2 linked regions of the Sporocytophaga myxococcoides genome follow. The protein of the gene in region 1 binds, or shares a complex with, the protein of each later gene. Links are inferred from orthologs where the notes say so. Each region holds a gene or a part of one and is shown in the gene's direction. Other genes may lie near its edges.

The links. The genes of interacting proteins can lie anywhere in the genome.
Region 2: MYP_RS05095 (region 1) and rplF share a complex: the UniProt entries of both Escherichia coli proteins name them as parts of the 50S ribosomal subunit. The link is inferred for Sporocytophaga myxococcoides from one-to-one orthologs.

The regions. Positions count from the first base shown.
Region 1 is NZ_BBLT01000002.1:188,456-195,794, forward strand. Bases 1,353-4,350 are described here. They hold MYP_RS05095 (type B 50S ribosomal protein L31), read left to right. Parts: upstream 1,353-2,729; coding sequence 2,730-2,972; downstream 2,973-4,350. Other genes in these bases: MYP_RS05085 (ABC transporter permease), read left to right, coding at 1,353-1,962; MYP_RS05090 (phosphoribosyltransferase family protein), read right to left, coding at 2,057-2,563; MYP_RS05100 (GlmU family protein), read left to right, coding at 3,052-4,212; MYP_RS05105 (DNA polymerase III subunit), read left to right, coding at 4,293-4,350. Also shown: MYP_RS05080 (ABC transporter ATP-binding protein), read left to right, coding at 1-743; more of MYP_RS05085, read left to right, coding at 736-1,352; more of MYP_RS05105, read left to right, coding at 4,351-5,417; MYP_RS05110 (ATP-dependent zinc protease family protein), read left to right, coding at 5,429-5,878; rimK (30S ribosomal protein S6--L-glutamate ligase), read left to right, coding at 5,883-6,788; hemC (hydroxymethylbilane synthase), read left to right, coding at 6,833-7,339.
Region 2 is NZ_BBLT01000002.1:489,295-496,422, forward strand. The notes cover bases 2,872-5,658. They hold rplF (50S ribosomal protein L6), read left to right. Parts: upstream 2,872-3,881; coding sequence 3,882-4,436; downstream 4,437-5,658. Other genes in these bases: rplE (50S ribosomal protein L5), read left to right, coding at 2,872-3,102; rpsN (30S ribosomal protein S14), read left to right, coding at 3,108-3,377; rpsH (30S ribosomal protein S8), read left to right, coding at 3,472-3,864; rplR (50S ribosomal protein L18), read left to right, coding at 4,451-4,801; rpsE (30S ribosomal protein S5), read left to right, coding at 4,807-5,328. In the rest of the region: rplV (50S ribosomal protein L22), read left to right, coding at 1-128; rpsC (30S ribosomal protein S3), read left to right, coding at 134-886; rplP (50S ribosomal protein L16), read left to right, coding at 946-1,365; rpmC (50S ribosomal protein L29), read left to right, coding at 1,370-1,567; rpsQ (30S ribosomal protein S17), read left to right, coding at 1,581-1,838; rplN (50S ribosomal protein L14), read left to right, coding at 1,841-2,209; rplX (50S ribosomal protein L24), read left to right, coding at 2,214-2,543; more of rplE, read left to right, coding at 2,548-2,871; more of rplO, read left to right, coding at 5,659-5,961; preprotein translocase subunit SecY, read left to right, coding at 5,961-7,128. UniProt on the Escherichia coli protein: This protein binds directly to at least 2 domains of the 23S ribosomal RNA, thus is important in its secondary structure.

The DNA.
Region 1 (7,339 bases):
GACAGTATTTCTTTCAGAGTAATATATTTACTTCTGATTATCAGAAGAGAATAGGTTATCTTCCTGAAGAAAGAGGCCTGTACAAAAAGATGAAGGTAGAAGAGCAGCTCGTTTATTTTGCAAGGTTGAAGGGGGTTGCTGCTTCAGAAGCTAAGACAAGAACTACCTCTTTTCTTGAAGAAACAGGTCTTGCGGAGTGGAAGAATCATACTGTTGATGCACTCTCGAAAGGAATGCAGCAAAAAGTGCAATTCATTGCCAGCATTATTCATAATCCTGACCTGATCATACTAGATGAGCCGTTTTCTGGCTTCGATCCTGTAAATGCTGAATTACTTAAAAATTATATTTTCAGATTCAGAAAAGAAGGAAAGACCATCCTCCTTTCAACCCACCGAATGGAGAATGCAGAAGAGCTGTGTGATAAAATTGTGCTTATCAACAAAGGAAAAAATGTTCTTGAAGGAGAGGTGAAAAAGATCAAAGAAGGTGTGAAGAAGAACAGACTTATAATTGAAGGAGAAGGTATTTTGCCTGAAAATAAACTCTTGTATGAGGTGGTAGATTCGGAAACTTTCGCAGGGAACCAGTTTATTGCTACATTGATTCCGGCACCGGGTATTGTTCTCAATAAAATCATTGAAGTCTTAATGCCGCATATTAACTTTAAAAGCTTTAAAGAGGAATTGCCCTCATTGCATGAAATATTTATTGATAAGATAAAGGGAGAAAGTGATGAATAAGGTTTGGTTGATTCTCCAAAGGGAGTACATTACAAGAGTCAGAAAAAAAGCTTTTCTTATCCTTTCTTTTCTTGGACCATTGATTTTTCTTGTCCTGATGATTGTTCCCGCATGGCTTACAGTGCCACAGGCTAAGCAGAAGGAGGTGGTTGTTATAGACCAGCATCACATCTTAAAAGAACAACTTGAAGCCCCTTTTATTATTTTTTCTGATCAGGAGAAGCTAAATAAAAACAAAGCTTCCCATCTAATTATTCTTCCACCTGATACATCCGGAGCAATAAATGCAAATCTTATCAATGCTTCAAATATATCTTCAGAAGAAAGGCAGGGAATAGAACAGGCTTTAAAACTCGCTGTTGCCAAAACTAAACTCAATGCATCTTTGCCTGAAATAAATTTAACAGAGACTAGGCTTCTAGAAAAGAATGCTGGTGAAGCTGCAGCTTCGATAGCCTTATTTTCTGCAATTCTGGTATACTTTTTTATATTCTTGTATGGTGTCCAGGTGATGAAGAGTATTATTGAAGAAAAGGCCAACAGAATACTTGAAGTGGTCGTCTCTTCAGTAACACCCTTTCAGCTCATGGTTGGAAAGATACTGGGAGTGGCCCTGGTAAGCCTTACTCAGTTTTTAATATGGGTAATCACTACATTTACTTTATCCCGTTTGATTTTTGATAAATTCAAGCTCGAACGCTTTTCTGACGAGAACATCAGTCAGACTTTGACAACTAGTCACGACGCGGCTCAGGCAATGGAAGTTAATGAAATGCTTAACTTTGTAGGACAGATCAATTTTGGTTTGATCATTCCGGTATTTATTTTCTTTTTCCTTGTAGGATATCTTTTTTATAGTTCACTGTTTGCCGCTATCGGGGCAGCTTCTGATGCAGAGACGGATACCCAGCAATTTATGCTGCCGATAACATTGCCTCTGATTTTTTCATTTATCATGGCTCCAAGGATATTGGAAATGCCTGACAGCACACTGGCCCAAATTCTTTCCTATATACCTTTTACAAGTCCTGTAGTCATGATGTTGCGAATACCATTTGGCATCCCATTCTGGGAAATTGCATTATCAATGATTGTACTATTCTCTTTTTTCCTGCTGGCGACTTTGCTTGCCGCAAAAATATATAGAGTGGGAATTTTAATGTATGGGAAAAACGCCACCTGGAAGGAAGTGTTCAGATGGCTTTCCTATAAAGACTAACTTGACTTAAGGATTGAAAAAAAGTCTATCAAATCTTTGAAAGTTACAATCAATTGATTTAACAGGATTTTAAAGAGGTCAAAGATTAATTGGATTAATGAAGATAAACCCCGTATTCGTTTTCATCCAGAACCACATCAATCCTTTCTCTTAGTGTTGTAGCGAGTGAATAGCCAACATAGTCGGCTGCAATAGGAAATAATTGATGACTTCTGTCTACGATAACGGCAGTTTGCAATTTTTTTAATTCAATATTCAGAAAAGGTTTAAGCGCATAGGCTAAAGTACGACCTGTATTTAAAACATCATCTGCGAGGATAACAGTTTTGTTTTTAATCTGCTCAATATCAATATCGAGATGCACTTCACTTTGTACATTGGCTAATTTATCCAGCTGAATTTTAACAAGCATGACCTTTAAAGGGGAGATCCCCTCAATATCGTTTTTGAGAAGGTTGGCAAAAATGTATCCTTTTTCATCGATCCCCGCCAGCACAATTTCTTCTTCAGAAAAATTATTTTCATAGATTTCAAAAGATATCCTCTTGATTTTCTGTAGTATTTGTTGTTTGTCAAGGATTAAATTTTTCTCACCTGCCATATTATTTTCCGGTTTAAAATGGAACTTTTTAAAGATCCAATGCTTTTTAAATATAATAGAGGCAATTTAATGAAAAGGGTAATTTCTAAAAAATTAATCCTGAGTTTGGTTGATAAATTCTATTTTACTAAATTTGTTACCCTTTTACAATAGATAGTTAGCGATTATGAAAAAAGATATTCACCCGGATTACAGAGCAGTTGTTTTTCAAGATTCTTCTAGTGATTTTAAATTTCTTACAAAATCAACTATAAAGACTTCAGAAACAATTAAATGGGAAGATGGAAATACCTATCCTCTCGTTAAAGTTGAGGTTAGCTCAGCTTCTCACCCATTCTACACTGGCAAGAAAATATTTGTTGATGCTGCAGGTAGAGTTGAGAAATTCAAGAAAAAATACCAGAAGTAAAAAAACATTCTGAATAAAGTTTTCTTTAATAAGTATAAAAGTCTTCATGATTCCATGAAGACTTTTTTATTTTTGTAATATGAATTTCATTTTATTCGACGAACCTTCAATAAGGCAGGGGCTTCTTCCTTTTACCTTTACCAGGCCTGTTGCTGAGGTAAGGATAGGTATATTAACCATAACGGAAAAATGGAAGTTAAGATCCGGATTGGATGTATCTTACATTACAGAAGAATATCTAAGTGATCGTTTCATTCTAAATCCTGGAAAGGAAAATGTATTTATTAACGGAGGAGTTTGTCCCACAGATGAACTTGTAGCTGCGATAAAAAGTCTCAAGGACGGGGAAGTTATTGTTAAGGATGGTGTTATCATTGCCTATAAAAAGGTAGCAGAAGGGAAACAGATTGAGTTTAAAGGTGCTTTAATCATCATAAAAAGACCCTGGGATATTTTTTTGAATAACGGTAAAGAAATAACAGAAGATTTCGATCTGATAACCAAAGGAAGAATCTCTGCTCCATTCTCAGATCCATATACCAGGATTTACAATCAGGATAAAGTATTTATAGAAGAGGGGGTATCAATAAAAGCTGCTATCCTAAATGCCGAAAATGGCCCCATCTATCTGGGAAAGAACTCTGAAATCATGGAAGGTGCAATTATTCGTGGACCTTTCGCTCTTGGCGAAGGGGCATCTGTAAGTATGGGAGCAAAATTCAGAGGAGATACAACTGTCGGTCCTTATTCTAAAATAGGTGGTGAAGTAAGTAATTCTGTAATATTCGGATATACCAACAAAGCTCATGATGGTTTTCTTGGTAATTCTGTAATCGGAGAATGGTGTAATTTGGGTGCAGATACAAATACTTCAAATCTTAAAAACACTTATTCAGAAGTTCAGGTATATAGCTATAAGGAGCAAGACTTTGTAAATACCGGAAAAATGTTTTGTGGTCTGTTGATGGCAGACCACTCTAAATGCGGAATCAATACTATGTTCAATACTGGCACTGTTGTGGGAGTAAATGCAAACATTTTCGGTGAAGGTTATCCTGCTAAATTTGTGCCTTCATTTGCCTGGGGAGGAGATAAAAATTATTCCAGATATAACTTTGAGAAAGTAATCCAGGTAGCCGAAAGGGTTATGGCACGGAGAAATATACAGCTATCCAAGGAAGAGATTAATATTCTGAAATACGTGTTTGAAATTGAAGATCAGCAGGTGAGAAATTTCTAATTTCTGCTTAACAATTTTATAACGTATTCCCTTATTAAGGCTACCTAAAAATTCATAACTAGTACTTAAATTTAATAATTGTGTTATTTTCTCAGATTAAGGGTCTTGAAGAAACTAAGGCCAGCCTTATTGCTTCTGTAAAAAACAGACATGTTGCACATGCTCAGCTTTTTGCCGGACCAGAAGGAAGCGGCAGCCTTGCAATGGCACTAGCTTATGCGACTTATATCAACTGCGAGGAGAAAGGTGAAACAGATTCTTGTGGCACTTGTGCTTCCTGTAATAAATTCAATAAGCTTATCCACCCGGATCTGCATTTTGTGTTTCCAGTGAGCACCACAAAAAGTGTTTCGAAAGACGCATCAAGTGCATTGTTCATGAAAGAGTGGAGGAATTTCATTGCAGAAAATCCTTATGGAGGACTTATAGAATGGGGGAACTTTATAGGAGCAGAAAATAAACAACTGAATATATCAGTAGACGAAAGCAGAAATATAATAAAGACAGTGACCATGAAATCTTTCGAGGCAGAATATAAAATAATGGTCATCTGGCTTCCGGAACAAATGAATTCGTCTTCAGCCAATGCTATTCTTAAAGTCCTTGAAGAACCTCCGGTAAAAACAATATTTCTGCTTGTTACTCAGAACCCTGACAAGATCATAACAACGGTACTTTCCCGTACTCAAAGAGTGAAGATAAGACCTTTCACGGATGAAGAAGTAACTAAATTCTTAATGGAGGATAAGCATCTTGATGAAAAAAAAGCAAGACAAGTTGCTTATCTGGCAGATGGGAATCTGAATGAGGGATTAAGGTTGCTGCAGCAGGCAGAAGAAGACAACCATCAAATGTTCAGAGAATGGATGAGGCTTTGTTATAAAAAGGTCAATATCCTGGAACTTGTAGACTGGTCAGAAGCCTTCCAGAAACTTGGAAGAGAAGGTCAGAAAAATCTTTTCCAATATGGATTGAATATTCTTAGAGAAACCCTTATCTGTCGCCTCAATAGCAAAGAGCTTTTAAGACTTAATGAAGAAGATCTGAAGTTTGTAGATGGCTTTTCAAAAGCTTTAAACGAAGTTAAAATAGAAAATATTAGTAAGAGCCTGAATGAGGCATATTATCATATAGAGAGAAACGCTAATGCAAAAATTGTATTTCTTGATCTCTCTCTGCAAATATCCGGGATGATGAAGTCTTGACAGGACTGCTCATGAAAAAAGAGAAGCTAACTATAGGCCGCAGTGATATTATAGATCTTCCGGATCTTAAAATATTCAAGGTAAAAGCAAAAATTGATACCGGTGCTTATAGTTGTTCCATCCATTGCAATAATCCGAAGGTTACTGGCAATGTAAAGAAAAAACTGAGCTTCACCTTACCTTATTTTAATGGTAAGGAAAAGGAAAAAATTGTTTTTCAAACGAATAATTTTTCGGAAAGAATAGTGAAAAGTTCATTCGGGCAAATTGAAAAGCGTTTTGTGATAAAGACGAAAGTCCTCATTTTTAACAAACTTATTGAAACAGAGTTTACCCTTTCAGACAGATCTAACATGAAACATCCCATATTACTGGGAAGAAAATTTTTGAAAAATGGTTTCCTGGTAGATGTTTCCAAATTCAATTTATCCTACAAACAAAAGAAAAGCTTAAATAAGTAAGATGATGCGTATTGCGATTCTTTCAAGAAATGCAAGCCTTTATTCCACAAAAAGACTTGTGGAGGCTGCTAAAGAGCGTGGTCACGATGTTAGGGTTCTGGATCATTTAAAATGTTATGTCGGGATAGAGGCAGGAAATCCAACGCTTTATTATAATAAAGAAAAGATAACTGATTATGATGCTGTAATTCCGAGAATAGGGGCTTCCGTTACATTTTATGGTGCTGCAATAGTGCGCCAGTTTGAAATGATGAACGTGTTCAGCTCAACGAAATCCCAGGCTATCACCAGATCAAGAGATAAGCTTAGAACACTTCAGGTTTTGAGCGAAGCTGGTATTGGAGTTCCGAAGACAGCATTTGCAAGCCAGTCAAAAGATGTAGATAACCTTATAAGCCATGTAGGTGGTGCGCCGGTAATTATTAAATTATTGGAAGGTACCCAGGGGATAGGGGTTGTACTTGCAGAATCTAAAAAAGCCGCTAAATCAGTAATTGAAGCATTTTATGGGCTCAAAGCTGATATCCTCATTCAGGAATTTATAAAAGAAGCCAACGGCTCTGATATACGCGCATTTGTGGTAGACAATGAAGTAGTGGGGGCTATGAAAAGGCAAGGTAAAGAAGGCGAATTCCGCTCTAACCTCCATCGTGGAGGGGAAGGCGAAATGATTGAACTTACACATGAAGAAAGGGACGCTGCATTATGTGCGTCAAAAGCCTTGGGCTTATCTATTTCCGGGGTGGATATGTTACGAAGCTCCAGAGGCCCTTTAATCATTGAAGTCAATTCTTCGCCGGGGTTGCAGGGAATTGAAACTGTAACTCAGATAGATGTGGCAGGCAAAATCATTGATTTTGTAGAACGCAATAAAAAGAAAAAGGCAGAACGGGATTTGATTGGAGTTTAGCCTAAAAATTTCTAAGTTGCTTCTTAGAACGCTTGATTATATTGATGGAGAGTAAAATCAGAATTGGAACCAGAGCCAGCAAACTGGCAATGTGGCAAACAGAATATGTCGCCGGAGTTTTGAATAACGCCGGGTATGAAACAGAGATTTTAAAGATTGAAACAAAAGGAGATAAGCAACTCGCTTCTGCCTTTTCCGAAATTGGAACCAAAGGAATTTTTACAGAAGAGATTGAGGTGCAATTGAAGGATGGGTCCCTGGATATTGCGGTTCATAGCGCAAAAGACATGCAGACGGATCTTGGACCTGAGCTGGAAATCATAGCATTCACTGAAAGAGAAAAACCAAACGACGTACTGGTTAGTTTTGACAAAAGCTTTGCTCTGGAAGACCTTTCAAGAGTATTGGTTGGTACTTCGTCCACAAGAAGAAAAGCTTTGCTAAAGCATTATTTTCCCCATCTTTCAACCACTGATGCAAGAGGAAACCTCCAGACAAGACTTAAGAAAATGGAAGACGGCCTTTTTCCTGCAATGATTCTTGCTTTTGCA
Region 2 (7,128 bases), 300 kb from region 1 along the record:
TTAAGAAGGAAGAGACTAATTCAAAGTCTGTTGAAGGAGAGAAGAAGGAGGCTAAAGCGAAAAGTCCAAAGGCAAAGAGTGCTGCAAAAACCGAAGTTAAAAAAGCTACCAAAAAATCCGAAAAGTAATAAACATGGGACAGAAAGTAAATCCTACTGGTTTTAGATTAGGAATCGTAAAAGGATGGGATTCTAATTGGTATGGAGGTAAAACCTTCTCTGATAAGTTAGTTGAAGACGAAAAAATCAGAAAGTATGTTTTTGCCAGAATTCCAAAAGGTGGTATTGCTAAAATCATCATAGAAAGAACTCTAAAAAGAATTACACTTACTATAAATACAGCTCGTCCAGGTGTTGTTATCGGTAAAGGTGGAGCTGAAGTTGATAAGATCAAGGAAGAGTTAAAGAAAGTTACAGGTAAAGATGTTCAAATTAATATCTTTGAAATTAAGAGACCTGAGCTTGATGCTAAACTTGTTGGAGAATCGATAGCTCAGCAATTGCAAGCTAGAATTTCTTACAGAAGAGCTATGAAGCAAGCAATTGCTTCAACAATGAGAGTTGGTGCTCAAGGTATTAAAATTAAATTAGGTGGACGTTTAGGTGGTGCTGAGATGGCTCGTAATGAGCAATATAAGGAAGGAAGAATACCACTACATACATTAAGAGCTGATATTGACTATGCTGTCTCTGAAGCCTTGACAGTTTATGGAAAAATCGGTATCAAGGTATGGATTTTCAAAGGTGAAGTTTTTGGAAAAAGGGATTTGTCTCCTAATGTAGGTCTTGCAAGTGCATCTGCAAATGTTCCTGCTGAAGGTAATGCACCACAAAATAGAGGTGGAAAGAAAAAGTCCGAAGGTGGACCAAAAAGAAAAAGAAAATAACAAGAGGTTTTTACTGCAATAGTAAAGAGTTGGTTAGGCAACTGTAAAAGTTTAAAAGAATGTTACAGCCAAAAAGAACAAAATTTAGGAAGCAACAAAAGGGTAGAAACAGAGGGATTGCGACAAGAGGTTTTAGTATAGAATTTGGATCTTTCGCTATCAAGGCTCTGGAGCCTGGTATGATAACCAGCCGTCAGTTAGAGGCTGCTCGTATTGCTATGACTAGAGCAATGAAAAGAGAAGGACAAGTTTGGATAAGAATTTTTCCAGATAAGCCAATAACTAAGAAGCCTGCTGAGGTTCGTATGGGTAAAGGTAAAGGAGCTCCTGAATATTGGGTGGCTGTGATTAAGCCAGGAACTATTCTTTTCGAATCAACAGGTATTTCGAAAGAAACTGCAATGGAATCTCTGAGACTTGCAGCCCAAAAATTACCAGTAAAAACTAAATTTGTTGTTCGTCCAGATTACGAAGGTTAATTCAATGAAAACTTCTGATATAAAATCTCTAAACGCTGCTGATTTAAAGAGTAGAATCTCTGCAGAGCAAGAGGCTCTTGCAAAATTAAAATTTGCACATGCTATTTCTCCAATTGAAAATCCTATGAAGATTAGGGAGGCAAAAAAAGTAATAGCTCGTCTTCAGACAGCTTTGAGTGAAAAGGTTAAATCCAAATCCTAATCTTTAGATTATTATGGAGCAAAGAAATTTTAGAAAAGAGAGAGTTGGTAAAGTCGTTAGTAATAAAATGACAAAATCAATTACAGTAGCTGTAGAAAGAAAAGTTAAGCATGCTAAATATGGTAAGTTTCTAAACAAGACTACTAAATTTATGGCTCATGACGAAAAAAATGAATGTGGTATCGGTGATACTGTAAAGATCATGGAAACTCGTCCGCTGAGCAAATTAAAAAGATGGAGATTAGTTGAAATTATTGAAAAGGCGAAATAACCATGATACAGCAGGAATCAAGATTAAATGTAGCTGATAATAGCGGAGCTAAAGAGGTTTTAGTTATTAGAGTTTTGGGTGGAACAAAAAAGAAATATGCTTCCATCGGCGATAAAGTAGTAGTAACTGTTAAACATGCTCTTTCGTCTAGCAACTTAAAAAAAGGAACAGTTTCTAAAGCTGTTATAGTTAGGACAAAAAAAGAGGTTAGGAGAGTAGATGGTTCTTACATAAGATTCTCTGATAATGCTGTTGTTTTACTAAACAACAATGATGAACCTAGAGGAACTCGTATCTTCGGACCAGTCGCTAGAGAATTAAGAGAGAAACAGTTTATGAAGATTGTATCACTTGCTCCTGAAGTATTATAATATTATGGCAACTACAAATAAAAAATTACATATAAAAGCAGGTGATACTGTAAAAGTTATTGCCGGCGATTTTCGTGGTAAGACAGGAACAATTAAAAGTGTTGATGTTACTGGTAACAAGGCTATTGTTGAAGGCCTTAATATGGTAACAAAGCATACAAAGCCTACGGCTACGAATCCAAATGGTGGTATTGTAAAAAAAGAGGCGCCTATTCATGCTAGTAACTTAATGGTAGTGGATTCAAAGGGGACAGCTTCAAGAATAGGAAGAAAGTTAGATTCAAAAGGTAAGCTTCAGAGATACTCAAAGAAAACTGGAGACATAATAAAGTAAGGATATGGCTATTCCAAGACTAAAGGATAAATACAATAAAGAAATTGTTGCTCAATTAAAAAGCAAATTTCAGTATAAATCTCAGATGCAGGTTCCAAAATTAACAAAGATTGTTGTTAATAAAGGTATGGGAGCCGCTGTTTCAGATAAAAAGATTGTTGATGTTGGAGTTGAAGAGTTGACAATAATTACTGGTCAAAAGGCATTAGCAACAAAATCGAAAAAGGCTATCTCAAATTTTAAGCTTAGAGAAAATATGCCAATTGGCGCAAAAGTAACTTTGCGTGGAGATAGAATGTACGAATTTATGGATAGATTAATGTCAATTGCATTACCAAGGGTTCGTGACTTTAGAGGGATAAGCGATAAAGGTTTTGACGGTAAAGGCAATTACACTTTGGGAGTAAAAGAGCAAATAATATTCCCTGAGATTAGTATCGATAAAGTAAGTAAAATTTCTGGTATGGATATTACTTTTGTTACTACAGCAAATACAGACGAAGAAAGTCTGGAGTTATTAAAATCATTCGGTCTACCTTTCGCAGGACAGAAAAAATAATTGAAATGGCAAAAGAATCAGTAAAAGCTAGAGAGAGAAAAAGAATCAAACTCGTAGCTAAATACGCTAAAAAAAGAGAAGAGCTTAAAGCTAACGGTGATTTCTTAGGTCTGGATAAATTACCGAGAAATTCCTCAAAGGTGAGATTACACAATAGGTGTAAATTAACAGGGAGACCAAGAGGTTATATGAGGAAGTTTGGGATCTCCAGAGTTACATTTAGAGAAATGGCCTCTGCAGGAAAAATTCCTGGTGTAACGAAAGCAAGTTGGTAATTTTTTAATAAAGATTTTCTTTTTCAAAAAATCTTCTTAAATTTGCAGCCCTGATTCGGGGCTTTTAATTTTAATATATAAAGAAAAGTTTAAAATGGATCCTATCGCAGATTATTTAACAAGATTGAGAAACGCTATTAAGGCGAATCATAGGATAGTTGAGGTTCCTGCTTCAAATATAAAGAAAGAAATAACCAAGGTTCTTTTTGATAAGGGTTATATTCAGAATTATAAATTTGAAGAAGATGATAAACAAGGGAAAATAAAAATTGCCTTGAAATATAATCCTCTAACTAAACAATCTGCAATTGTTAAAATAGAGAGAATAAGTTCTCCAGGATTAAGAAAGTATTCTAAATCAGCTACTTTGCCTAGAGTTTTAAATGGCTTGGGTATTGCAATTTTGTCTACTTCCAAAGGTGTTATTACTGACAAGGAAGCTAGAGAATTAAATATTGGTGGTGAAGTACTTTGTTATATTTATTAATATTATAAAAAAATAATATGTCAAGGATTGGAAAAAAGCCAATTGCAATACCTGCTAAGGTTGAAGTAAAGGTTGGTTCTGGAAATTTGGTAGAGATTAAGGGCCCTAAAGGGACTTTGGTTCAAGCTGTTGACTTAGATATTAAGGTAACTGTTGAAGGATCCAACTTGAATGTAGAAAGACCTACAGATCAAAAGAGACATAAGGCTTTACATGGATTGTATAGATCATTGCTTAGTAACATGGTGGTTGGAGTTAGTGAAGGTTATAAAATTGATCTCGAATTGGTCGGGGTTGGTTATAAGGCTGCTTCTACTGGTTCCGTGCTAGAACTAAGTTTAGGATATTCACACAATATATTTGTGGCATTGCCTAATGAAGTTGCTGTAAAAACTTTAACTGAAAAAGGTAAAAACCCAATTGTAACTTTGGAATCAATTGATAAACAGTTGATTGGACAAGTGGCTGCAAAAATTCGTTCTCTGAGAAAGGTTGAACCATACAAAGGTAAGGGTATCAGATTTGTTAACGAAGTTGTTAGACGTAAAGCTGGTAAAACTGCTGCTAAATAATAAATTGATTTAAGATGGCTACTAAAAAAGATTTAAGAAGACTGAGGATAAAGAGAAGTATCAGAAAGAAAATTTCTGGTACAGGAGTTAAGCCAAGACTCTCAGTTTTTAGAAGCAATACAAGTATATATGCTCAAATTATAGATGATATAGCAGGAAAAACAATTATCAGTGCATCTTCTGTAGAGCTAAAATCCCAAAAAGGAACTAAATCTGAACTTTCTAAAAGTGTCGGTTTAAAGATTGCTGAAAAAGCAAAGAGTAATGGTATTTCAGAAGTAGTATTTGATAGAGGTGGATATCTTTATCATGGTAGAGTTAAAGCTTTAGCTGAAGGAGCTAGAGAAGGAGGCCTTAAATTCTAATCGATATGTCTCAGGTAAATATTAGATCAGTAAAAGCTAGCGAAATTGACCTTAAAGAAAAGGTAGTAGCTATTCAAAGAGTTGCAAAAGTTGTAAAGGGAGGTCGTAGATTTAGTTTCTCTGCAATTGTTGTAGTAGGAGATGGTCATGGTGTAGTTGGTTACGGCTTAGGTAAAGCTAATGAGGTAACAGATGCTATCACAAAAGGTATAGATGATGCAAAGAAGAACCTTATTAAGGTTCCGGTTTTGAAGGGTACCGTACCTCATCCGATTCATGGAAAATATAGTGGAGGATTTGTATTCTTAAAACCTGCAGCTCCTGGTACTGGAGTAATTGCAGGTGGTGCAATGAGAGCTGTACTTGAAAGTGCTGGCGTTAAAGATGTCTTAGCTAAGTCAAAGGGGTCTTCTAATCCTCACAACGTTGTTAAAGCTACTTTTGATGCTCTACTAAGAATGAGAGCTCCACACGTTATTGCTCAACAAAGAGGTGTTACATTGGCAAAAGTATTTACCGGAAAGTAAAATGGCTAAGATTAAAATAACTCAAGTTAGAAGTACTATTGATCGTCCAATCGATCAGAAGCTTACAATTAAAGCTTTAGGACTTGGTAAAATTAATAAAAGTGTTGAGGTAGAAGCAACTCCTCAAATACAAGGAATGGTTAAGAAAGTAAATCACTTGGTAACTGTTAGCAAAATCTAATTATGAACTTAAGTAATTTGACTCCTGCAAAAGGGTCTGTTAAAAATAGAAAGAGAATTGGTAGAGGTACCGGATCAGGACGTGGCGGAACTTCAACAAGAGGTCACAAAGGAGCAAAGTCAAGATCAGGATATTCTAAAAAATCAGGTTTTGAAGGTGGTCAAATGCCTCTTCAAAGAAGAGTTCCAAAATTTGGATTTAATAATCCTGACAAAGTAATATTCAAGCCCATTAATTTAGATATAATAAATAATCTTGCAACTGAAAAGAAGTTATCATTGGTAGATGATAAAGTTCTTTTAGAGAACGGATTAGTTGCTAAATCTGATAAAATTAAAGTTTTGGGAAGAGGAGAGCTAAAAGCGAAATTAGAGATCAAAGCCCATTCTTTTTCTGAATCAGCTGTTAAAGCAATTGAAAATGCAGGTGGTAAAGCAATAAAAATTGCATAATGAAAAAGTTTATCCAAACCATTAAGAATATATTTTCAATAGAAGACCTAAGAATCAGGATACTGAACACTATAGGTTTTCTTTTGATTTTTCGTCTGGGATCTTATGTTGTACTTCCTGGTGTTGATCCAGCTTCAATAGAACAGGGTTCTAATAAAGACAACATTTTAGGATTGTTGGATACCTTGGTTGGAGGTGCATTCAGCAATGTTTCTATTTTTGGTTTGGGTATCATGCCTTATATTTCAGCAAGTATAGTTTTGCAACTATTAACCTTCGCTGTTCCTTATTTTCAAAAACTTCAAAAAGAAGGAGAATCTGGTAGAAAAAAGATCAATCAGATTACAAGGGTACTTACAATATTTATAACCTTAGCTCAATCGGTTGGATATTTGGCAGCTACGGTAAACCAGGAAATGTTATTTCCAGGTGTTGACAGAGCTTTCTTTACAATTAGCGCTATGTTAATTCTGACAGCAGGTACGATGTTTTGTATGTGGCTGGGTGAGAAAATTACAGATAAGGGTATTGGAAATGGAATCTCTATGCTTATAATGGTAGGGATTATCTCAAGATTCCCTCAAGCTATTGTAGTTGAAGGAGCAGCAAAAGGAATGAAGGGAGCTTTACCATTTATAATTGAGTTAGGGGTATTATTCTTTATTGTTATGGGAGTGGTGATGTTAACACAAGCCACAAGAAAAATACCTGTACAGTATGCAAAACAAGTAATTGGTAATAAGGTATATGGCGGTCAAAGGCAATATATTCCTTTAAAGGTAATTGCTGCAGGAGTTATGCCAATTATCTTTGCTCAGTCAATAATGTTTTTGCCAGCAATGGTTGCTTCTATGTTTTCTGATACTAGTGATTTTGCAGGATCGATAGGTGCAACATTTTCAGATTTCACTAGCTGGCAATATAATTTAACATTCGCTGTATTAATTATCCTGTTTACCTTCTTCTATACAGCCCTATCTGTTAATCCAAATCAGATTGCAGATGATATGAAAAGAAATGGTGGTTTTATCCCTGGTATAAAACCTGGAAAACAAACTTCAGACTACATTGATGATGTTTTGTCTCGAATCACTCTTCCTGGTGCTGTTTTCCTGGCGGCTTTAGCTATACTACCAGCAATTGCACATGTTGCTGGAGTAACCAGAG